Regions from separate parts of the Jeotgalibacillus malaysiensis genome, predicted to be linked through region 1. Evidence: predicted binding sites of a transcription regulator. Region 1 holds the regulator's gene; each other region holds the start of a gene.
What was found. The regulator Rex, encoded in region 1, represses fermentation and respiration genes when NADH is low (regulators of the CRP and FNR family bind a similar motif). The targets are predictions, from matches to a motif close to TTGTGAAATATTTCACAA.

Region 2: a site for Rex is predicted at 3,344-3,361, ahead of LG330_RS08000 (cytochrome ubiquinol oxidase subunit I). Genes of this name have one in related genera too.
Region 3: a site for Rex is predicted at 4,930-4,947, ahead of cydD (thiol reductant ABC exporter subunit CydD). Genes of this name have one in related genera too.

The regions. Positions count from the first base shown of each region.
Region 1 is NZ_CP085252.1:725,591-733,360, forward strand. It holds gene LG330_RS04175 (MFS transporter) at 1-1,066, shown strand, start outside; gene LG330_RS04180 (ABC-F family ATP-binding cassette domain-containing protein) at 1,612-3,549, opposite strand; gene LG330_RS04185 (redox-sensing transcriptional repressor Rex) at 4,179-4,850, shown strand; gene LG330_RS04190 (twin-arginine translocase TatA/TatE family subunit) at 4,910-5,098, shown strand; gene tatC (twin-arginine translocase subunit TatC) at 5,117-5,935, shown strand; gene LG330_RS04200 (YdiK family protein) at 6,154-6,357, opposite strand; gene LG330_RS04205 (lysostaphin resistance A-like protein) at 6,358-7,107, opposite strand; gene groES (co-chaperone GroES) at 7,760-7,770, shown strand, end outside.
Region 2 is NZ_CP085252.1:1,462,805-1,470,574, forward strand. It holds gene LG330_RS07990 (ABC transporter ATP-binding protein) at 1-1,393, shown strand, start outside; gene LG330_RS07995 (ABC transporter ATP-binding protein) at 1,398-3,212, shown strand; gene LG330_RS08000 (cytochrome ubiquinol oxidase subunit I) at 3,466-4,812, shown strand; gene LG330_RS08005 (cytochrome d ubiquinol oxidase subunit II) at 4,911-5,924, shown strand; gene LG330_RS08010 (TrkA family potassium uptake protein) at 5,991-6,650, shown strand; gene rnjA (ribonuclease J1) at 6,762-7,770, opposite strand, start outside.
Region 3 is NZ_CP085252.1:514,387-522,156, reverse strand. It holds gene LG330_RS03050 (ATP-dependent helicase) at 1-1,194, opposite strand, end outside; gene cydC (thiol reductant ABC exporter subunit CydC) at 1,467-3,179, opposite strand; gene cydD (thiol reductant ABC exporter subunit CydD) at 3,172-4,893, opposite strand; gene LG330_RS03035 (response regulator) at 5,223-5,822, opposite strand; gene LG330_RS03030 (sensor histidine kinase) at 5,819-6,952, opposite strand; gene LG330_RS03025 (fatty acid desaturase) at 7,075-7,770, opposite strand, start outside.

The DNA.
Region 1 (7,770 bases):
AGCGGCGCTTTTAGTCGGGAGACTGTCTCAAAAAGCAGGAAGGCGGATTGGACTCGGAGCCGGATTTGTTACTGGCGGTTTAGGTGCACTTGGTGTTGTCGGGTCAGCAGTCTGGGATAGTGTCCCGCTGCTATTGATTTCATTGCTGATTTACGGGGCAGGAACTGCATCTAATCTTCAGGCACGCTATGCCGGGACAGATCTGGCGAATGATAAACAGCGCGCAACAGCTGTCAGTATCGCAATGGTTGCCACAACTTTTGGTGCAGTAGCCGGACCGAACCTGGTCGGTGTCATGGGAAGGTTTGCGGAATCTATTGGCGTCCCGGCTCTCGGGGGACCGTTCATATTAGCGGCTGCAGCTTACATTGCAGCTGGACTGGTGTTATTTATCATGCTAAAGCCTGACCCGTTGATAATCGCACGTGGACTGTCTGAAGCTTCAAAAGAAGAAACAGCACCTATTGAAACGTTTGATGTGTCCGGTTTGAAAAGAAGAGGCGTGATTACTGGGGCGGTAGTGATGGTGCTCACGCAGATCGTCATGGTCGCTGTCATGACAATGACGCCGGTTCATATGGGACATCACGGTCACACGTTAAGTGCGGTCGGATTAGTAATTGGCCTTCATATCGCAGCTATGTATCTCCCTTCATTAATTACAGGTGTACTAGTTGATAAGCTGGGGAGGACATTTATGGCGTCAGCATCAGGGATAACGCTGCTTGCAGCAGGCGTAGTAGGCGCACTTGCACCCGGAGAATCATTAGCAGGGATGATTGTCGCACTGATGCTGCTTGGACTCGGGTGGAACTTCGGCCTGATCAGCGGAACAGCAACGATCATAGATGCCACACATCTTTCAGTGCGTGCAAAAACGCAAGGATCAGTGGATGTCTTCATTGCATTATCAGGAGCGGCAGGCGGTGCATTGTCAGGAATGGTGGTTGGTGCTTCCAGCTTTTCGATTCTATCACTTGGAGGCGGACTATTGTCTCTGATATTAATTCCAATGATTTTCTGGGCAAGAGGAACAAAATCGATGAGAAGTGAAACTCAGCTGTAAAAAGCTGAGTTTTTTCTGTGGATAAGCTGTGTATAAGTCAGAAACAAGCTGTATATAACTCGGTGTGTCTTTTGTTGTGGATAATGTTAATAATTGTGTACAAACCTGTGGGTAATGTGCATAACTCTGTGTGTTGTCATCATTCTGTTACACTACGTTCACATTATATACATATTTGATTTGTAATTTTCACACAAATATAAGCAAAAAGTTATTCACAATTGCCTGATATTTCGGATATTGAAGGATGGGTGAGGATAAGTGGGAATCGAGGAGAATTTGGATGGGGAGTGGTTTGAGTTTGTGAAAAGTATTCTAGTTTTTGACAGCGGATTCCTGTTGAATCCCTGTATGTAAAATGACGTGATTTCCGGGACCACCTGCCAAATCTTCTGAAAGTCATGTGTAATCTCATGAACACTCATGATAATCTTTTGGATCACACGCCAAATCTCCGGAACACCCAATGTATTCTCCTGAACCACTAAACAAACTCCCAAAAAAACAGGAATCCCCAAAAAGGATCCCTGACAAAAACTCAAACCTCACTCACTCAATTCCTCCTCCAGCTCAGCCCACTCCTCAAGCAGCTGATCCATTTCAGCTTTTGCCTGATCTATGGCCTGGTTGGATTCCATCACCCGCTCATGATCCTGAAAAATTTCAGGGTCACACAACAGGTTTTCATGCTCTTCAATCGTACCTTCAAGCTCTGTGATCAGCAGCTCAATTTCCTCAAGCCGTCTGCGTTTCTTCCGCTCAGCCTTTTGCTTTTCCTTATCAAGCGCAAAGGCTGATTTATCAGTCGGCTTTTCAGCGGCAGGTGCTTTCTCAAGTCGCTCGCGTTCTTCAATTGCTGCAAGCTCAGCTATTTCACTCAGTTTCTCCATATAGTAATCATAGTCACCAAGATACTCAGTGCTGCCATCAGGTGACAGCTCGAGCACCTTTGTCGCAAGTCTGTTGATAAAATAGCGGTCATGCGATACAAACAGGATCGTACCAGGATAATCGATCAGCGCATTCTCCAAAATCTCTTTACTGTCGAGATCCAGGTGGTTGGTCGGCTCATCTAAAATCAGGAGGTTCGATTTCTGCATCATCAGCTTAGCAAGCGCAAGGCGTGCTTTTTCACCGCCGCTCAAAGTTGAGACAGGCTTCAGCACATCATCCCCCGAAAAGAGGAAGTTGCCAAGCACCGTACGGATATCCTTTTCATTTTTCATCGGATAGTCATCCCACAGCTCATTCAGCACGGTTTTATTCGAATGCAGCTCTGCCTGCTGCTGGTCGTAGTAACCGATGCTGACGTTCGATCCATATTGTATCTGTCCGGCAAGCGCAGGAATTATTTTTACAATTGTTTTTAAAAGGGTGGACTTTCCAACACCATTTGGCCCGATCAGCGCGATACTATCCTCACGTGTGACGGCTGCATTGATGTTACGTGAAACAGGTGCATCATAGCCGACAGAGAGATCCTGCAGCTTCAAGACGTCATTCCCACTTTGGCGATCAATCGAGAAGCCGAAGCTTGCTGATTTCTCATCCCCTTTTGGGCGGTCCATCCTGTCCATCTTTTGAAGCTTTTTACGGCGGCTTTGTGCCATTTTCGTAGTAGAAGCCCGTGCCAGGTTTCGCGCGACAAAGTCTTCCATCTTCGCGATCTCTTCCTGCTGCTTTTCAAATTCCTTCATCTCGCGCTCATAATCAAGCGCCTTCTGATCCAGGTAGCGGCTGTAGTTACCGTGGAATTTCTTCGATCGCTTACGTGAAATCTCCACAACCTGATTGACGATTTTATCTAAAAAGTAGCGATCGTGTGAAACGATTAAAATCGCGCCAGGGTAACCCTGCAGATAAGATTCCAGCCAGCTGAGTGTATCAATGTCCAGGTGGTTGGTCGGCTCATCGAGGATCATGACGTCAGGCTTGGTTAATAGTAATTTACCCAAAGCGAGACGCGTTTTCTGACCGCCGCTTAACGTCGAGATCGGTGTATCGTAATCAAATGACTGAAAGCGCAGTCCGTGAAGCACGGTTCTGATATCCGCCTCATACTGATACCCGCCGGCGTCTTTGAACTGAACCTGCAGCTCATCGTATTCGGTCACCACACGGTTATAGCGTTCCTCATTTTCATACACATCCGGATCCGCCATCTGTTGCTCGGCTTCACGCAGGCGTTTTTCCATATCTTTTAAGTAATCAAATACACTCATCATTTCTTCCCAGATCGACAGCTCGGATTCAAGTCCGCTATGCTGCTCAAGGTACCCGATCGACACGCCTTTTGGTTTATTAATATCGCCATTGTCATGCGAAAGCTGACCTGCGATGATTTTTAAAAGGGTAGACTTCCCGGCACCATTACGACCGACAAGTGCAATCCGGTCTTTTGTCTGGACTTCAAGCTTTATATTAGCAATAATCTCCTCTGCGCCAAACGACTTTGAGAGATTATTGACCTGTAGTAAAATCATTCGCTCACCTCATTTTTCTTCCTATCTAAGTGTATCGTACCAGCGTTGTGATAAGCAACGAACTGTCATTGTGAAAAAGATTGCATACTTTGCAAGCGGATACCTTAATGGTGTATGATACAATAGGGACTTGGATTGTATTTAAAAGGAATTTGTTGTGAAGTCTGTTCTTATATAAGTAGTTGTTTCGCTGCGCTTCAGGCGGACGCTTTCCGGACGGTTGTTGCTGAGCCTCCTCGCCTTCGGCTGTGGGGTCTCAGCTTCCAACTAATCGTCCCGGAGTCGCCGCCTTACGCTACGCTCAACGCTTTGGTAAGAAGGATAACTTTACAACAAAGTACTATTTTATAGTTTGATAAATGAGAGAGTAAGCTAAACAAATTAGATATACTCACTCAGCTGACCCTTGGAGTAGAGGACGGAGACTCCCGCCCCAGGAAAGGGACAGGTGAGACCATGCATGCGAAGCATGTAGAGGCTCACCGCCCGGGGGCAGGAAAGCGCAGTCCTCTGCGGAAAGGGTCAGCGGTCTTCATCTCAGCATCAACAACATATAGATTTGGAAGCGTTCACAGCTTCACTTTACATGCGGTGCCAGGCGCACTGTTGGATTTAGGGGGAGTACAGGAATGAGTCAGGAACAAATGAAGATTCCTCAGGCAACGGCGAAGCGACTGCCGCTTTATTACCGTTTTCTGAAGAACCTGCATTCATCAGGAAAGCAGCGTGTTTCTTCGAAAGAGCTGAGCGATGCTGTAAAGGTGGATTCAGCAACAATCAGACGTGATTTTTCTTATTTTGGTGCACTTGGCAAAAAGGGTTATGGGTATAATGTAGAATACCTGCTGTCCTTTTTCCGTAAAACACTTGATCAGGACGAAACGACAAAGGTTGTGCTGATTGGTGTCGGAAATCTTGGTACTGCGTTTTTACATTATAATTTCCTGAAAAATAACAATACAAAGATTGAAATGGCGTTTGACGCGGATCCTAAAAAGGCGGGAACGTCAATTGGAGAAGTGCCTGTATATGCGATGGATGACCTTGAGGAAAAAGTGAAGGCGAGCAATATCGAAGTCGCAATCCTCACTGTGCCGGCTGGTCCTGCCCAGGGAATTACTGACCGATTGATTGATCTGAAGGTAAAAGGAATCCTGAATTTCACACCTGCCAGACTCTCTGTGCCTGAGCATATGAGAATCCACCATATTGATCTTGCCGTCGAGCTTCAGTCACTCATTTATTTCCTGAAGAATTATGGAACAGATGACGTAGAAACGTCACAATTAGAAGAAATATAGAATAGCCAAAAAGCTTAATTTAATTTATGATAAAGGAAGAAAGAGGAGGTGCATGCATCATGTTACCAGGCGGAATCAGCCTTGCCGTGATCGCAGTCGTTGCATTATTAATTTTTGGTCCTAAAAAACTGCCGGAGCTAGGGAAAGCAGCAGGCAGCACCCTTCGTGAATTCAAGGATGCAACAAAAGGACTTGCAGATGACGACGATGACGTAAAAGAGACGAAGAAAGACGAAAAACAGCAATAATTACGGGATGGTGGCCATATGAACCAGCAAGATATGACCGTCCATGAACATATAGGTGAAATAAGAAAACGACTCATCATTGTAGTCGTTTTCTTTGTCATTTCGATGGTGGGAGGCTTCTTCTTAGCAGAGCCGCTGATGAAATTCCTCCAGTCTTCAGACGAAGCAGCATCGATGACATTGAACGCATTCCGGGTAACGGATCCTGTAAAGATCTATTTCCAGATTATCATGTTCACTGCGTTGATCATGACGGCACCAGTTATACTGTACCAGCTTTGGGCGTTTGTCAGTCCGGGTCTGCATGACAGGGAGCGGAAAGTAACCCTCAGTTACATTCCTGCATCCGTCATTCTGTTTTTATCAGGCCTTGCGTTTGCATATTTTATTTTATTCCCATTCGTTGTCCGTTTCATGATGAACCTGTCGAACAATCTTGAAATTGAGCAGGTCATCGGAATCAATGAATTCTTCCAGTTCTTATTTCAAATGACAATCCCGTTCGGCTTCTTATTCCAGCTGCCGGTGATCATGTTGTTTGTCACAAGACTGGGGATAGTTACACCAATGTTTCTGGCAAGCATCCGTAAGTACGCATACTTCGGACTGCTCGTCGTCGCAGCCTTTGTGACGCCGCCTGACATCTTCTCACACATGATCGTAACCGTACCGCTGATTTTACTCTACGAAATCAGCCTCTGGATCGCGAAAATCGGCTACAACAAAGCACAAAAAGCTGAAGCCGAGCAGCGTGAGCTAGAAGAACAGGAACGCAGGGAGCGGATCGACCGCGAGCTTGCGAAAAAAGAAGAGTTGAAGGAAAACAGCGGGGAGTGATCCCGGCTGTTTTCTTTTTTTGTTGGTGAGTTTGGTGGTGGTTCGGCGTTAAACATGGTTTGTTCGCTACTTATATGCTGCTGTTCGAGACTTACACCCGCATGTTCGACGCAAAACACACGGTGTTCGACGTATCTCATGCCAGGTTCGCCACTTCATGACCAAATACCCACCCCGCAAAGTTCCAGCACAAACAAAAAAGCAGCGGTCACCAGCCGCTACTTCTTTTCATTCATATGCTTCTTAATCTTAAAGTGGAGTCCAATCAGCCTGAGTCCCGCCCCGATATCATACGTTGCGAATGCAACAAACAGGTAGGCGAAGAAGCCCCAGCCGTTTTCGTTTACGCTGTTAACAGCGAAGTAAACGAAGAATACCCCAAGTATCAGATAGAAGATACCGTGTCCTAATGGAGATTTCATTTACAAAATTCCTCCTATTGCAAAGCGCCACAGTACGAATACTGCTTCATTCATTTCAATGATCCGCTGAATTTCATCAGCAAAGAAGAACTGCGTCATCACGACAAATGTGTTGATCGCCATATGCGCGATGATTGGTACGATGATTCGTTTAGTATATGCATAAAGGAACGCGAATGCATAGCCCATTGCAGCATAAATCAGAATATGGGTGAAGTCGAAGTGGATCACTGCAAAGATCAGCGCACTGATCAGTCCTGAGATGAAGAAATTATATTTACGATAGAACCAGCCGAAGATCACGCCACGAAACACAATTTCCTCTAAAATTGGTCCGATCACCGCAACCGCTACAGCTGCGAGCGGAACGTATGACAGTAAGCTAATGATGTCAGCTGTATTCTGTGATCCCGGATCAATCCCGATCAGTGACTCAATACCGACTGCAATCGCCTGACTGAAGAATGCCAGGAAAATCCCGATAAATGACCACAATGCCGCCATCCCCGGACCAGCCTTTTTACCTGGCAGATCCATGACGCCTTTGTTTTTATTCATGACAAACAGTATGACAATCAGCGCAAGCGTAAAGCTGATAAAGATCCAGTAGCCTGATATTGAGTAGAGCAGCACGGCAGGTTCACTATCTGAGACCATTCCGCTGATAAATAGTGCGAGTGGGACAGCGATAAATGTGGAAAGCTGCATAGCCACATAAGTGATTAATATAATGAGAAAGGTGCGGTTCACAATCATACTCCTTTGAAATAGATTCGTTCTGTTTATTCTACTATTGAACTACAGCACCTTCAATTGATAGCTACGATGTCAGACGTATTAAGTAGACATTTTGTGAATAGGGTGGGGAGGATGGTCTCCCAAAAGCCGCAGTCCCTCTCCATGCAGGACTTCGCTTTCCTGCCCCCGGGCGGTGAGCCCCTACATGCTTCGCATTACGTGGTCTCACCTGTCCCTTCCTAGGGCGGGAGTCTTCGTCCTGCATTCCGAGGGACAGCTGGAGAGTATTCATAACACTGTACATTTATAAATTTGGACAAGTCTACATATTAAAAGGGGGTTAGACTTTTCAATAAAGGAGAAATTACATACTTGATTCATCCGACTTAGCTGGCTCTTGTAGTGGAGGACGAAGACTCCTGCGGCATAGAAGCGACAGCTGAGACGGATTCAGGCGAAGCCTTAAGATGGCTCAGCACGCGGCCGCGGAAAGCGCAGTCCCAAACAGAAAGAAGCAGCGGTTCCCGAAAACAAATTTTTTAAAAAATTTAAACCCATCATACTTGCAAAAACGACGGAAATTAATTAAACTAATACTTGTGTTAGCACTCATATATATAGAGTGCTAATAAATGAAGAACATAATTCAAGGAGGTTGTTTCACTTGTTAAAACC
Region 2 (7,770 bases), 740 kb from region 1:
GGATGTGGAAGGGTTTCGTTTCTTCTTATCATTTGGGTTCGCAGAATTAATCAGACTGATCCTGCTACTTATTGTTACGACAGGGGTTATGCTTTATTATTCTGTTCCGCTTACTATCGTAACGATGCTGTCTATACCATTTCTGGCAATCGCAGTATATAAGTTTGATAAAAAGGTACACCCTGCTTTTCGTGGTGTAAGAAAGTCTTTTGGTAAGCTGAATACGAATGTGCAGGAAAATATCAGTGGGATTAACACAGTAAAGTCTTTATCAAGAGAAGAGCATCAGATTGATAAATTCAACAGCTCAAATCAGGATTATAAAGAAAAATACTTATTTACATCAGATGTATGGGCGAAGTACTTCCCGCTGATGGAATTTCTGGGGAACATTAGTGTTGTCATGCTACTCGGCTACGGGGGCTACCTTGTTGTTAACGGAAATTTGACTGCCGGGGAACTGACGGCCTTTTACAGTCTGGTGGGCTTTATTATCTGGCCGATTATGAACCTTGGATTTACCATTAATCAATTCTCACAGTCAAAAGCTTCAGGTGAACGATTACTTGAAATTCTTGAAGCAGAAGAAACGATTCATGAAAAGCCAGATGCAATCGAACTTACTCGTTCTTCAGGAGAAGTGGAGTTTAAAAATGTTTCATTAAACTACACTGCTGATGATGAGAAAGCCATTAACAATGTATCTTTTAAAGTGAACAGTGGAAAAACAGTCGGTCTGATCGGTGCAACAGGGTCAGGAAAAACGAGTGTTACCCAGCTGATGACCAGATTTTATGAACCAACAGAGGGTTCTGTCTTAATTGATGGCAAAGAGGTAAGTGACTACACAATCAGATCTCTTCGTAAGAATGTGGGATTTGTTCTTCAGGAGTCTTTCCTGTTTTCATCAACGATTAAAGCCAATATTGCTTTCGGAAGACCTGAAGCAACAATGGATGAGATTATTGATGCAGCGAAGAAAGCTGAAGCACATGATTTTATTATGGAGATGCCCGATGGCTACGATACGATGCTTGGAGAAAGAGGGCTTGGATTATCAGGAGGTCAGAAGCAGCGTATTGCCATTGCGCGCGCGATCTGTCTGGACCCAAGTATTTTAATTCTTGATGATGCGACAAGTGCTGTAGATATGCAGACAGAGTTCAAAATTCAAAAAGCATTGAAGGAAGTCATGAAGGGGCGAACAACATTTATTATTGCCCACCGGATTTCTTCTTTAAAACATGCAGATGAAATCTTTGTGTTTGATAACGGCGAAATCACTCACCGGGGCACACATGACGAACTCATTCATCTCGAAGGGCAATACAAGAGAATTTACGATATTCAATACAAGGATCAAAAATCACTTTCTGCAACGGGAACGAGGTGAAAAAATGAGTAGTGAGCAACGAATACAAAACAGATATAAATATTCTACAGATCAGGTGATTGAAAAACCGTTTAACTGGCTGCAGCTCTGGAGGCTGTTCAGGTACTTAAAGCCTTATTCAAAAAAACTCCTTCCATTATCTATTATCATGGTACTGGTTACAACAGCAGTCAGATTGGTTATCCCAATCCTGATCGGTATGTATGTCATTGATGAAGCAATTGCCGGAAGGGATGGCAACCTGCTGATGCAGCTTGTGGGGGTAATCGCAGGATTATATATCATCAATTACATTGCTAACATCTTCAGAATTAAATGGATGAATATTCTGGGTCAAAGTGTAATTTATGATTTGCGTAAACATTTATTTACGCACGTACAGTGGCTCAGTAACCGCTTTTTCGATCAAAGATCAGCCGGTTCAATCCTTGTACGGATCATGAATGATATCAATTCACTGCAGGAATTGTTTACAAATGGTGTTATTAATCTGCTGATGGATATTCTCATGCTAATTGGTATTTTTATTGTATTATTTACGATAAGCCCTGAGCTAGCGATGGCGGTTATGATTGTGCTGCCTGCAATGTTCTTTATCTCAACGAAGCTTCGTAAAAAAATCAGAAGATCATGGCAGACGGTGCGATTAAAACAGTCGAAGCTGAACTCTCATTTAAATGAAAGTCTTCAGGGGATGAGAATTACACAGTCATTTACACAGGAAAGAGAGAATGCACAGTATTTTGAAGGGGTAAATAATGAAACCTTCGAAAGCTGGAGAGATGCAACAAAGAAAAATGCGACATTCAGACCGCTCGTTGAAATGACGAATGCAGTCGGTTCAGCCATTCTGATCTGGTACGGTGCATCACTCATACAGAGTGGAAGCCTTCAGATTGGTGAGTTCGTTACATTCGCATTTTTAATCGGTATGTTCTGGGAGCCGATTTCAAGACTTGGTATGGTGTATAACCAGCTGCTGATGGGGATGGCTTCATCTGAAAGAATTTTTGAATTCCTGGATGAACAGCCGAATGTAGCGGAAAAGAAAAATCCGGTTGAGCTGGACGAAATTAAAGGTGATGTTCAGTTTAATCAGGTTGATTTTGCCTATTCAGGAGACAGAAAAGCGCTTAATGGCATTAACCTTGATATTAAAGCTGGTGAAACCATTGCGCTTGTTGGGCACACAGGGTCAGGAAAAACGACAATTGCCAATATGGTTACACGTTTTTATGATCCAACTGCTGGTTCAATTAAAATGGATGGACATGACCTGCGGGATGTCTCCCTAAGAAGTCTTCGTTCACAGATCTCAATTGTTCTTCAGGATACATTTATTTTTTCTGGGACAATAAAGGATAATATCCGCTTTGGATTCCCGCATGCAACAGATGAGCAGCTGATTGATGCAGCAAAGGCGGTTGGTGCACATAATTTTATTCAAAAGCTGCCAAAAGGTTATGACACTGAAGTAGAAGAAAGAGGCAATATTCTCTCTGTCGGCGAACGACAGTTAATTTCCTTTGCAAGAGCATTACTTGCAGATCCGCGAATTATTATCTTAGATGAAGCAACAGCTTCGATTGATACGGAAACAGAGGTTGTCATTCAAAAAGCACTTGCAACATTATTAAAAGGAAGAACAGCAATTATTATTGCACACAGACTATCTACAATTCGTGATGCAGACAGAATTTACGTTCTCGACCATGGAAATCTGATGGAGAGCGGAAATCATGATGAGCTGATGAAGCATAAGGGTATTTATCAGGGACTTGTTCATTCTCAGTTTACAATGCAGCAGAATACAGGATGATGGAAAGCTGATCAGGCAAATGTCTGATCAGCTTTTTTGACTATAATTTGAACAACTTATTACGGTGATGTGAATCTTAAGCATTGAGAATTGAAATTAGTTAAGAAGGCAGATATACTAAATTTAAGTCTTTGTGAAGGATGTCACAAATTGTTCATGTTCAACATATCACATATACAGTTAATGTTGTAATAGGTTTGAGAAACAGTGGTATAGTAAATTTACTAGTATGAAGTTTTTTAGGAGGGGAATCATGTTGGAATTAGATGGCGTCACGCTCAGCAGGCTCTTAACAGCTACTACCCTTATATTCCATGTAATTTTTGCTACAATCGGTGTTGGAATTCCAGTAATGATTGCAATAGCAGAATTTATGGGATTAAAGAAAAAAGACCCTCATTATTTAATTCTTGCCAGACGGTGGGCAAGAGGGTTCACGATTACGGTGGCTGTTGGGGTTGTGACCGGTACGGCAATTGGTCTTCAGCTTTCATTATTGTGGCCAAGCTTTATGCAGGTTGCCGGTCAGATTATTGCGCTTCCTCTATTTATGGAAACATTCGCATTCTTCTTTGAAGCCATTTTCCTTGGTATTTATTTGTATACGTGGGACAGATTTAAAAACCGCTGGTTACACTGGCTGCTGAATATCCCGATTGTGATCGGGGCAACATTATCAGCATTCTTTATTACTACCGTAAACGCATTTATGAACACGCCTCAGGGATTTGATATCATTGATGGTGAAACGGTTAATATCAGCCCGCTGGCTGCAATGTTTAACCCGGCAACTCCTACAAAGGTATTTCACGTTGTTACATCAGCATATATGACATCAGCATTGATTCTGGCTGCTATAACTGCTTTTATCATCCTGATGAAAAAAGGAACAGATTATCATAAAAAAGCACTTAGACTTACGATGACTGCAGGACTGATCTTTGCAGTAGGAACTGCGCTTGCAGGAGACCTTTCTGCAAAGTTTCTTGCAAAAGAGCAGCCTGAAAAACTTGCTGCAGCAGAATGGCATTTTGAAACAGAGTCTAATGCAGACCTCATATTATTCGGGACCATAGATGAAAATAATGAAATCAGTAATGAAATCCGGATACCTGGTATGCTAAGCTTTCTGGCTGGTAATTCATTCGATACAGAGGTTGTCGGTCTGAATGAATTCCCCGAAGAAGAAAGACCACCGCTTTGGGTTCACTATATGTTCGATATGATGGTTGTTATCGGTATGTATTCGTTATTTATTGCGGGATTGTTTGTGATGTTTATGTTGATCAAACGGTTTAATGAATGGAATAAGCTGCTGCTGATGGGAATCGTGGCGAGTGGCCCACTTGCAATGATGGCAATTGAATTCGGCTGGATTTACGCTGAAGTCGGCAGACAGCCATGGATTTTACGGGGGATTATGACAGTGGATGAAGCTGCTACGACATCCGGAGCTGTAGGTATTGCATTTGGTATGTTCCTCGCTCTGTATGCAGTCCTCGGGTTCTTCTGTGTTAAAGTCTTACTGAGAATGTTTAAGAACAGACCGCCTGAGGCAGAGCTTGAAAAACGCTTCCCTGGAGGCACACTGGACAGTTAATGTGAAGAGCATAAGCAGTGGGCGGGGAATTTTCCCCGTCTGCTGATCCATTTCTTATACTTAACTTAGAAATAAGCCAAAGGGAAGGAGTTACTTAAATGAGTTTAGAAGTATTGGGTATCACTGTACTGTGGTTATTCCTTTATGGGTATTTAATTGTTGCGTCTATTGATTTCGGCGCAGGATTCTTTGCTTACTATGCAAGGGTATCAAAAAGAGAACATATTATGAGTAAGCTGATCAGCAGATATCTTTCACCTGTCTGGGAAGTGACAAATGTATTCTTTGTCTTTTTCTTTGTTGGACTGGTAGGTTTTTTCCCGGATACTGCTTATTATTATGGTACGGCACTTCTGCTGCCGGGCTCAGTCGCAATTATACTGATCGCGATCAGAGGATCATTTTATGCATTCGGTAATTACGGATCAAAAGACAGTACGCTCTATTTATTCCTTTACGGAGCCACAGGACTTCTGATTCCGGCTGCATTATCAACTGCGTTGACGATTTCTGAAGGCGGTTATTTAACAGAGGATGAAAATGGTGTTACATTTCTTGCCGGAGAGTTATTTACGAGTCCTTATTCATGGAGTGTAGTATTACTGGCGATTGTTTCAGTTCTGTTTATCAGCGCGAGCTTTTTGACTTATTACGCTGATAGGGCAGAAGATACGGAATCACGCGAGATTATGAGGAAATTTGCGCTGTGGTGGAGTGCTCCAACAATTGGAGCGAGTCTTTTAGTATTTGCAGGCCTCAGGTCTCACAACAGTGAACACTTTGGTAGAGCAATCGATCTCTGGTGGATGTTTGGCCTATCACTCGTATTTTTCCTGATTGCTGTCTTTTTAATTCAGCAGAAAAAGAAATATGGAACAGCATTCTTAATGGTCATGCTCCAATTTTTCTTTGCGTTTTTCGGTTACGGAGCTTCACATCTGCCTTATATTCTTTACCCGTATATCACGATTGAAGGAAGCGTGGTAAATGAAACGATGGGAACAGCACTTATTGTTGTCTTCGTTCTTGGGTTGTGTTTACTGATTCCATCACTCTATTTGCTGATGAGACTATTCCTGTTTGATGCAGATTACGTAAAAGGTAAAAAATAAGCTCATTTTCCGGAAATTCCTGTGCTAAAATGAAAGTAAGGACATGATAATAGTGGGGGAAAAACCGTGAAAAAAGAATTTGTAGTAATCGGGCTTGGCCGTTTTGGCGGCAGTATTGTTCGCGAACTGGTTGAGCAGGGAATGGAAGTTATGGCGATTGATAAGTTTGAAGACAAAGTAGATGAGTTTTCAACAATTGCTACACATGCGGTGATGGCAGATTCCACAGATGAGGCTGCACTTCGCAGTCTGGGAATCAGAAACTTCGATCACGTGATTGTTGCAATCGGTGATGATATACAGGCGAGTATACTGACAACCCTTATGCTGAAAGAAATTGGTGTGAAGAAAATTACCGTGAAGGCACAGAATGATTATCATGAGAAAGTATTAGAGCGGATTGGTGCGGATAAAGTCGTTCACCCTGAGCGGGATATGGGGAAGCGAATTGCACATAATATCGTTTCAAATAATGTACTTGATTATCTGGAATTATCAGATGAACATTCAATTGTGGAGATCGCAGCAAACAATGTGCTGATTGGTAATTCAATTATTGAGCTTGATATCCGTGCCAAATATGGCATTAATATTGTCGCGATTAAAAGAGGAGACGACATTATTGTATCTCCACAGGCCAATGACGTAATCCGTAAAGGTGATATACTCATTGTTATTGGAGCGGATAACGATATTAACCGTTTTGAAAAGCGTGTCATGCAATAAAGAAAAGTCCGGTCAAAAAGAACCGGACTTTTTTCAATTAGAGGAGAACCGGTCAATACGTGTGTGTGATAAATAAAAAGAGCCTGAGGTTTTTCTCAGGCTCTTATACCATCACGAAACTTCCATAATAATTGGAAGGATCATCGGACGGCGCTTCGTTTTTTCATATAAGAATGGTTCAAGTGTATCTGTAATTTCATTTTTGATTTCTGACCACTGGCTTGTCTTATTCGCAAGCACTTTATTCAAGTGCTTATAAAGAAGATGCTGTGCCTGATTGATTAGCTCCCCGGATTCTCTCATGTAGACAAATCCACGCGAGATTAGATCAGGGCCCGATGCAATCTTATGATCATTCAGGTTCAGACTGACTACGACAACGACAAGGCCTTCTTCAGATAAAATACGGCGGTCTCTTAATACGATGTTGCCGATATCACCGATTCCGCTCCCATCAATATAAACATTACCAGAAGGGATTTTACCCGCGATAGACGCTTCGTTGCTGCCAAGAGCTAGCACATCACCATTATCCATCAGGAAGCAGTTTTCTTCAGGAACGCCGCAATCGACTGCAAGACTTGCGTGCATTTTCTGCATTCTGTACTCACCGTGAATTGGCATAAAGAATTTTGGTTTGATCAGGCGGAGCATCAATTTCTGCTCTTCCTGTGAACCGTGCCCTGACGTATGAATATTGTTAAGTGATCCGTGAATGACGTTAGCGCCCGCACGGTATAGCAGGTTAATCGTGCGGTTTACACTGATTGTATTACCTGGAATTGGTGAAGATGAGAATACAACCGTGTCACCAGGAATGATCTGAATCTGACGGTGTGTACCATTTGCGATTCTTGAAAGGGCAGCCATCGGTTCACCCTGACTTCCTGTACATAAAATGACTACTTTATCTGCAGGCATTCTGTTAAGTGTGTGTGCATCAATAAACGTATCTTTTGGTGCATTAATATAACCAAGCTCATGACCAATATTGATTGCGTTATCCATGCTACGTCCAAACACAGCAACTTTACGGCCGTATTTAACAGCTGATTCAACAACCTGCTGTAAGCGGTAAATGTTTGATGCGAAAGTTGCAAAAATAATTCGTCCATTTACT
Region 3 (7,770 bases), 210 kb from region 1:
CCAGTGGCTGAAAAACCGTACATCTGAATCCTTCATATAAAATGGGATCCGCGCACGCTCGAGCTCATTCATAATCAGAATAGATGAACTGTTCGTTCTGTATAACACAGCTGCATCCCTGTAATCATCAAGCTTTGAAAGCTCCTGCGCTAAGTATGCTGCCTGATCTTCATAGTCAGGGAACACCTTAATACTGACAGGTTCACCTTCTGCGTTTTCAGTAAACATGTTCTTTTCATAACGGTTTTTATTCCGTTTAATAAATTCGTTTGCTGCGTTTACGATTTCAGGCGTTGAACGGTAATTCTGCTCCATCATCAGAATTTCAGCTTTAGGATAAACCTTTTTAAAATCAAGCAAATACTGCGGTTCTGCTGCCCGCCACGTATAGATCGACTGGTCGTCATCCGCTACGACACACAGATTCTGATGAGGCTCAACCAGCTTTTCAACGATCGCATGCTGAACGAGTGACGTATCCTGACTCTCATCTGTCAGCAGGTGATCATACCGCTGCTGATACTTTTTCAAAAGCTTTCGATCATTTTCAAAAGCTTCAAGCGCAAGTGTAAGCATATCATCATAATCAAGCAGCAGCTTCCCAGGATCTTTCCGTTTGATTTCTTCATATTCGGCTGCAATCTGTTCAGCGTTTGTCACTTCACACAAAACTGAGCTCCACTTTTTTCTCGGAAGCAGCTTGTTTTTAATCAGGCTGATATAATTGGACATTTCCTCAAGCTGATCATCTGTCATCGCTTCCTTATTAAAACGCTGGAACAATGTGCGCAGCAGCAGCTTTTTATTCGCTGTATAATCTGATGGATCTTCAACCGGCCCCTCAATCAGCTGCCAGGCTTTATGTTCTTTTCTGAGGTAATCACGCACTACTGCAAAGGCAAGGCTGTGAATCGTTGAAAAATCCACTTCCGGCAACGTGGGAAACATTCTTTTGTAGCGCTGCTTCATGTCATCGGCAGCCGCTTTACTGAATGTTACACCTTTAATCCGCGCAGGATCTATTCCGCGTTCTTCAATGAGATGACCGATCCGCATCATAATGGTGGTGGTCTTACCTGACCCCGGTGAGGCAAGCAGAAGAAGCGGACCGTTCCCATGGAGAACAGCCTGCTTTTGCACTTCATTCAGATTGACGCCAATCTCACGCTTTTTTCTAGTAAAATAATCTGCCATGTCTGTTCGTCTCCTGTAAACTATTCTACGGTTATCGTACCATTGATTTTGCATTTTGAGCAGGGGGAGTTGGTCATGTTGAGCCTGGTTCAGATGAGGATATGTCATTCATTTGGCGGTATTGCTACATCCCGGCGGCAAATTGAGACAACTTCCCGGGTGGATCAGGGCAACTCCGGGCCGGATTACTACATCTCGAGCAAAAACACCGACATCCGCCCTTGCCCTGCACCACACGATCTAAAAAGAAAAACCGCCTCATCGGCGGCTTTCTACACTAAAATTTCCTGTTCAATTTTCTTCATTTCATAAAACATACCGCGGGCAGCCATTAATTCTTCGTATGACCCTTTTTCAGTGATTCGCCCGCCGTCCATCACAATAATCTGGTCCATTTTCTCGAGACCATTCAGCTGGTGGCTGATCAGGCAAACTGTCGCGTCTTCTGTGCGCTCTTCAAGGTAACGCATGATCTCAGCGGACGTCACATTGTCAATGGAGCTGAGCGGCTCATCAAACAGCCATAAACTGCGTTTTCTGAGCAGTGCCCGTGCAATCGCCAGACGCTGACGTTCTCCGCCCGACAGGTTCTCCCCTTTTTCGAGTACAGGGTCATCAAGTGTGAACCTTGAAAGTTTAACCTTTTCAAGCACCCACAGCATTTCTTCATCCGTCAGCCCTTCTCTTGCGATGTGAAGGTTATCTCTGATCGTTCCGAAGAAAAAGTGATTTTCCTGCATGACAACATTTGCTTTTTCCCAGATGTCTTCAGATTTAATATGACGGATTGGCCGGTCCTGGAGCGTAATGTCGCCGTCATTCGTTCTGAGTACGCCGAGCAGGAGCTGGAAGATCGTTGACTTACCGGAGCCGCTTGCCCCGACGATCGCTGTTTTTGAACCCGCTTTTATCTCAAAGGAAGTTTCATCAACTGCCGGCCTTTCCTCTCCTTCATGCGTATAGGAAACTGATTGGAAGGAGATCGCCGGCGCTTCATCCGTGAGTGTTTCATACGGTTCTGATGCAGTGACAGGTTCCATATCTGTTACTTCATTTAAACGTGACGAAGCTTTTCTGCTGTCTTCTAAATGCGGTGGCAGCACAGCCATTGGTGCTGCATTTTCAAAAATATTCAGCGACAGCATGACAAGCATTGCAAGGAATACCCCATCAAGCTGCTCCTGCTGCACGAGATAGACACCTGCAGCAAGTACAACCCATGAGATTAACAGTCCTGCTGCCTGATTGACAGACTGGTTAAACATACTCTGACTGCTGCTTTTCTCCTGATTCGCGATATAGGCAGCTGATGATTTGTGAAGTGATGCGCCCTTTTCGTCAAGCTGCTGATAAATCTTTAAATCCCTGAAACCGTAAAGTACTTCAGCTGTATCCGTTGAAAGTGCAGCACGCGATTCTCTCACTTTCTCTTCAATCTTCTGTCTGCGCATTGCAAATGCTGCCGGAATCAAAAGTCCTGTTAACAGTAGTCCTGCTGCAAAGATCAACGGGAACCAGAATGAATAAAAAGTGGTGAAAAGCATGGCACTTAAGAATACAAAGATCAATACAATCGGCGGGTAATAGACGCGTAAAAAGAAGTTCTGCAGACTTTCTACGTCACCTGTAATCCTCGCCAGTAAATCACCGCTTCTGAATTTCTGAAAAATACCGGGGGCCAGCGGTTCAAGCTTTTCAAAAAAGCGGACGCGGATTCCGGCCAGAATGTTAAATGTCGCACGGTGAGAAACCATCCGTTCACCATACTTCGATCCGGCCTTCACCAGACCAAACACCTTAATAAAAGCAATCAGTAAAGTGAGCGTATAGACCGGGGGCATCAATGCAGCTTCAGAAATTAAAAACCCACTCGCTGCAAAAAGACCCGCTGCCGTCACCCCGCCCACATAACCGAACAGAACGGAGTACCAGACATTTTTCTTTTCAGCTGCAATTTGCCTTAATACAATACTAAGCTCACGCATCTGTGCCACCTCCCTGTACCATTTCCTGATAGGCAGGCTCTGATAATAATTCGCGATGCTGTCCCTTTACTTTAAGCTGCCCGTCTTCGAGCATCAGAATCTGGTCAGCATTTCTGATCGTATAGAGTCTGTGGGCAACGGTGATCACTGTTGCACCCTTTGACAGCTTTTCCATAGAAGCAGTCAAAATCTGCTCTGTTTTCAAATCAAGGCCTGTTGTCGGTTCATCAAATAGAATGACTGAAGGCTGTTTAAGGAACGCTCTCGCAAGTGCAAGACGCTGCTTCTCTCCGCCTGAAAGTCCTCTTCCGCCTTCTCCAACCGGTGTATCAAGTCCTTTTTGGAGCGCTTCGATCAGCGGCGTTAAGCCTGCTTTTTCAGCAGCAGCTTCTATCTCTGACCGCGTTGCCTCTTTTTTACTGCCGATTGCAATATTATCAGCGAGCGTTCCTGAGAAAATAAACGGCTGCTGTGAAATGTAGCTGAGCTGATCAAACCAGCTTTCTTCCTCATAATCGGAAAGATCTTTCCCATTTATTTTGACGGCTCCTGATGTTGGTGCAATCAGCCCGCTGAGCAGATTCAGTGCGGTGGACTTTCCTGACCCGCTTTTTCCGATCAGCGCAATGTTTTCATAAGGTTTAATATCGGCCTGCAATGGTCCGAGGCCAAACCCTTCCTTGCTGTATTGAAAAACAGTCTGGTCAAATTGAATGTGCGGCGGCTGCGTGTTTGACAGCTTTTCGCTGCCCCAGTTCACACGGTCTTCTTCCTTTGACAGCTCTTCATCAATCAATTTAGCAGCACCGATACTGCCGCGTCCTGTGTGAAATGCATTTCCAAGCTCTCTGATCGCTACGTAAAATTCGGGTGCCAACACAAGCATGAAAAATGCTGTGAAAAATGTGACACTCTCAAAGTAAATCAGTCTCAGTCCAAGTTCGAGTGCGACAAGCCCCACACCAAGCATTGAAATATATTCAAGTGCAAGAGACGAGATAAAGGCAATCTTCAGCACTTCAAGCGTTGCATCCCTGAACTTCAGACTGCTGTCTTCGATTGTATCCCGCTGCTTTTTCGCTTGTCCAAACAGCTTCAATGTTGTCAGCCCCTGAAGCGTATCAAGGAATGTCCCTGAAAAGGCTGAGAGCTGCTCAAGCTGCTCCTCAGACTTCTTTTGCGTTTTAATTCCGATGATGATAAAAAACAATGGAATAAATGGCGCTGACACGAGTAACACTGTTCCGGTAATCCAGTCCTGCCAAAACGCTGTGATAATAATCATCAGCGGAATAAATGCCGTTAAAGTGAGCTGCGGTATATACTTACTGAAATAACTGTCGACCTCATCGACTGCGTCCATCAGCACACTGACTTTGCGTCCAGACTGTCCCTGAAGTGAAGCCTGCACCGGGTTTCCGGCATACTTTTCAAGCAGCTTTTCACGGATTGTCTGCTTGACCTTTGCAGCAAGCCATGCGCCTGTACGACCGCTTGCATAAGTCAGCATGGCACGTGCAATGAGTGAAGCGGCAAGCCAGCCGAAAAGCGGCGCAACGTCAGTAAGGGCTGCCCCTTTTAAAAATACTTCGTCTACAATTCTGACGATAAAGTAGGCTTGTGCTATGATACTAGTTCCTGTCAAAAGGGCGATCAGGACCATCAGCAGTTGTGTGCCTCTATATTGCTTCGCATATTGCGAAAGTTGATTCATAGATCAAATCTCTCCGATCATTAATTATTGACGATATTGTGAATTATTTCACATATAGATTTATTTTTATTATATATGATTATACGTGATTTTTCATGTGTTAGGATTGTTTGAGCACATTTGTATGTAGGAATTGATGATGGTGATAGTAACCGGTTCGCTGCGCTTCAGGCGGACGCTTTCCGTGGGGACGGCGGTGAGCCTCCTCAGGCTTCGCCTTGCGGGGTCTCACCTGTCCGTCTACTCCCACTGGAGTCGCCGCCTTACGCTTCGCTCACCTCTGAAGTGAACAATACAATACTATTTCTTTTACACTGGAACAAATGATATTACTTAAACCAGCCCTTCTCTCTGAAGCGGGAGATGGCTTCGATTCGGTTTGAGACTTCCAGCTTGTCTAGTATGACTGAGATATAGTTTCGGACGGTGCCGTTCGTGATATAGAGTGTACCTGCGATTTCCTTCGTTGTTTTTCCTTCTGCGATGAGTTCCATAACTTCGCGTTCGCGCTCTGTCAGCGGATTGGCTTCTGTTAATGCCATATCAACGAGTTCAGGGGCGTAGATTCTGCGCCCGTCCATAATGGTACGGATCGAACGCGCCAGTTCCTCACTTGGGCTGTCTTTCAGCAAATAGCCACTAACACCTGCATTCCTGGCTCTTTCAAAATAGCCCGGTCTTGCAAAGGTTGTCAGGATAATGATTTTACAAGGTTCATCTTTTAGTTCTTCAGCTGCATCAAGACCTGTTTTCAGTGGCATTTCAATATCCATAACACAAATGTCCGGCTTCAGTGACTTGACCACTTCAACGGCTTCTTCACCGTTTTTTGCTTTTCCGATCACTTCAATATCCTCTTCAAGATCAAGCAGGGAGCCAAGCGCTCCTAGCAGCATTGTCTGATCTTCAGCTAACACAATTTTTATCATAGCGCTTCCTCCTTAGACACCTGCTTCAGGATCGTCGGCACACAAATCGTAATGGTTGTACCGAGTCCGCTTTCTACATCAAGCGTTCCATTTACAAACTCCAGGCGCTCTCTCATGCCCCTTAGCCCGTTTCCTTCTATTGAACGGTCGAGCGTAAAGCCCTTCCCATTATCTTCAACAGTCACTTTTAATTCTTTAGGAAGCTGTTCAATCATGACTTTACAACGCGTGGCGCTGCTGTGCTTTACAACGTTGGTTACAGCTTCTTTCAAACACATGCTCACTACATTTTCCACTAAAAGCGGTACATTCTCAAGCACCGGATTACCTTTTACTTCAGGTTTAATCTGTGCCACGTGAAGCAGTTCACGGATATGGGTAACCTCTTCATCAAGCTTCGTTCCGCGCATATCTGATACCAGCTCACGCACTTCTTTTAGTGCAGTCCGCGCTGTCTGATTGATATCGTTCAGCTCACTTTTAGCACCTTCAGGATTTGCCGTAATTAACTTGGCAGCGAGATCACTCTTCAGACCGATCAGCGAGAGCTTCTGCCCAAGCGTGTCATGCAGATCTCTGGCAATCCGCTGACGTTCTTCCATGACCATCAGATCTGAAATCCGCTTTTGTGCATATTCAAGCTGCCCTTCAAGCTTCTCTCTTTTCATTCTGTTGTAAGAATTAAGCGGCAGCAAAATCACACCAATCACACTGATCAGTACGAATGGAAACTGCGTGAAAAACAGCTGATCCTGCGTAAAGAATGCAATGTTGACGGTGATCACTGTAGAACCGACAAGAATGCCATACAGTGTGAAAAATCCTACTTTATGCTGGACGCTTGCGATCATAAATGACAGGAAAATCGCAAAGTACACGAATCCAAACAGAATCGTCATCGCAATACTGATCGCAATCGCAATCCCCACCCAGACGTAGTTCACCCAGCCCTTTGTTAAATAAGTGAGGCGGTAAGCTGCAAAAAACACCAGAATCATCGCGACGCCGGCTGAAATTTCCACCCAGCCGGACGACCTGAAAATAAAATAAAAAGGCAGCATACAAAAGATAATCCAAATATATATATTCAAGCCTGTATTTTGCGGGAAAATATTATACCATTTCTGCACAAGCATTCCGCCTTTCTCTCGATTTTAGTATAGCACGGATGAAAGCCAGATCAGAAGAAACGTCTGCGCCCGCACAATTGAAAAAACGCCCGAAAGGTCATAAACCCTCCAGGCGCTTCAATTTAAGATCTCGTCTGCATGCGGCGAAGTTCAATCGACATTTTTTCTTTTTTAATCTGTCTCTTCACTTCGCTGAAGCTGACAAATGTTTTACGTGATTCATCATACAGTCGGAATTTAATTGATTCCAAACTTGAACGCATTGTAATCGTGGTCGCCTGATGAAGCGGCGGTGTTGATTCATGCGCTTTTTCAAGATGATAGTTCGGTACTCTCGGGCTTAAATGGTGTACGTGATGATAACCAATATTACCAGTCACCCACTGAAGCACACGTGGCAGCTTGTAAAAAGAGCTTCCGTCTACAGCAGCCTTCACATAATCCCATTCAGATTCATCCTCGAAATAAGAATCCTCGAACTGGTGCTGTACATAAAACAGCCAGATCCCAAGGAACCCTGAGATAAACATGATTGGACCATGTACAAGAAGGAAGGCTTCCCAGCCAAGCCATAAAATCATACCCGTGTATAAAACAACAATTGACGCATTGGTAATATATGTGTTCTTACGCTCTTTTTTACGCGCATCTTTTCTATTCATACGGTTTGTCACAAGGAACAGATAAATCGGTCCGAGTCCAAACATCACAAGCGGGTTACGATACATTCTGTAAGAAAGACGCTCTTTCCGTGAAGCTTTTTTATACTCTTCCACTGTCATAATCCAGATATCGCCAGTTCCGCGCTTATCAAGATT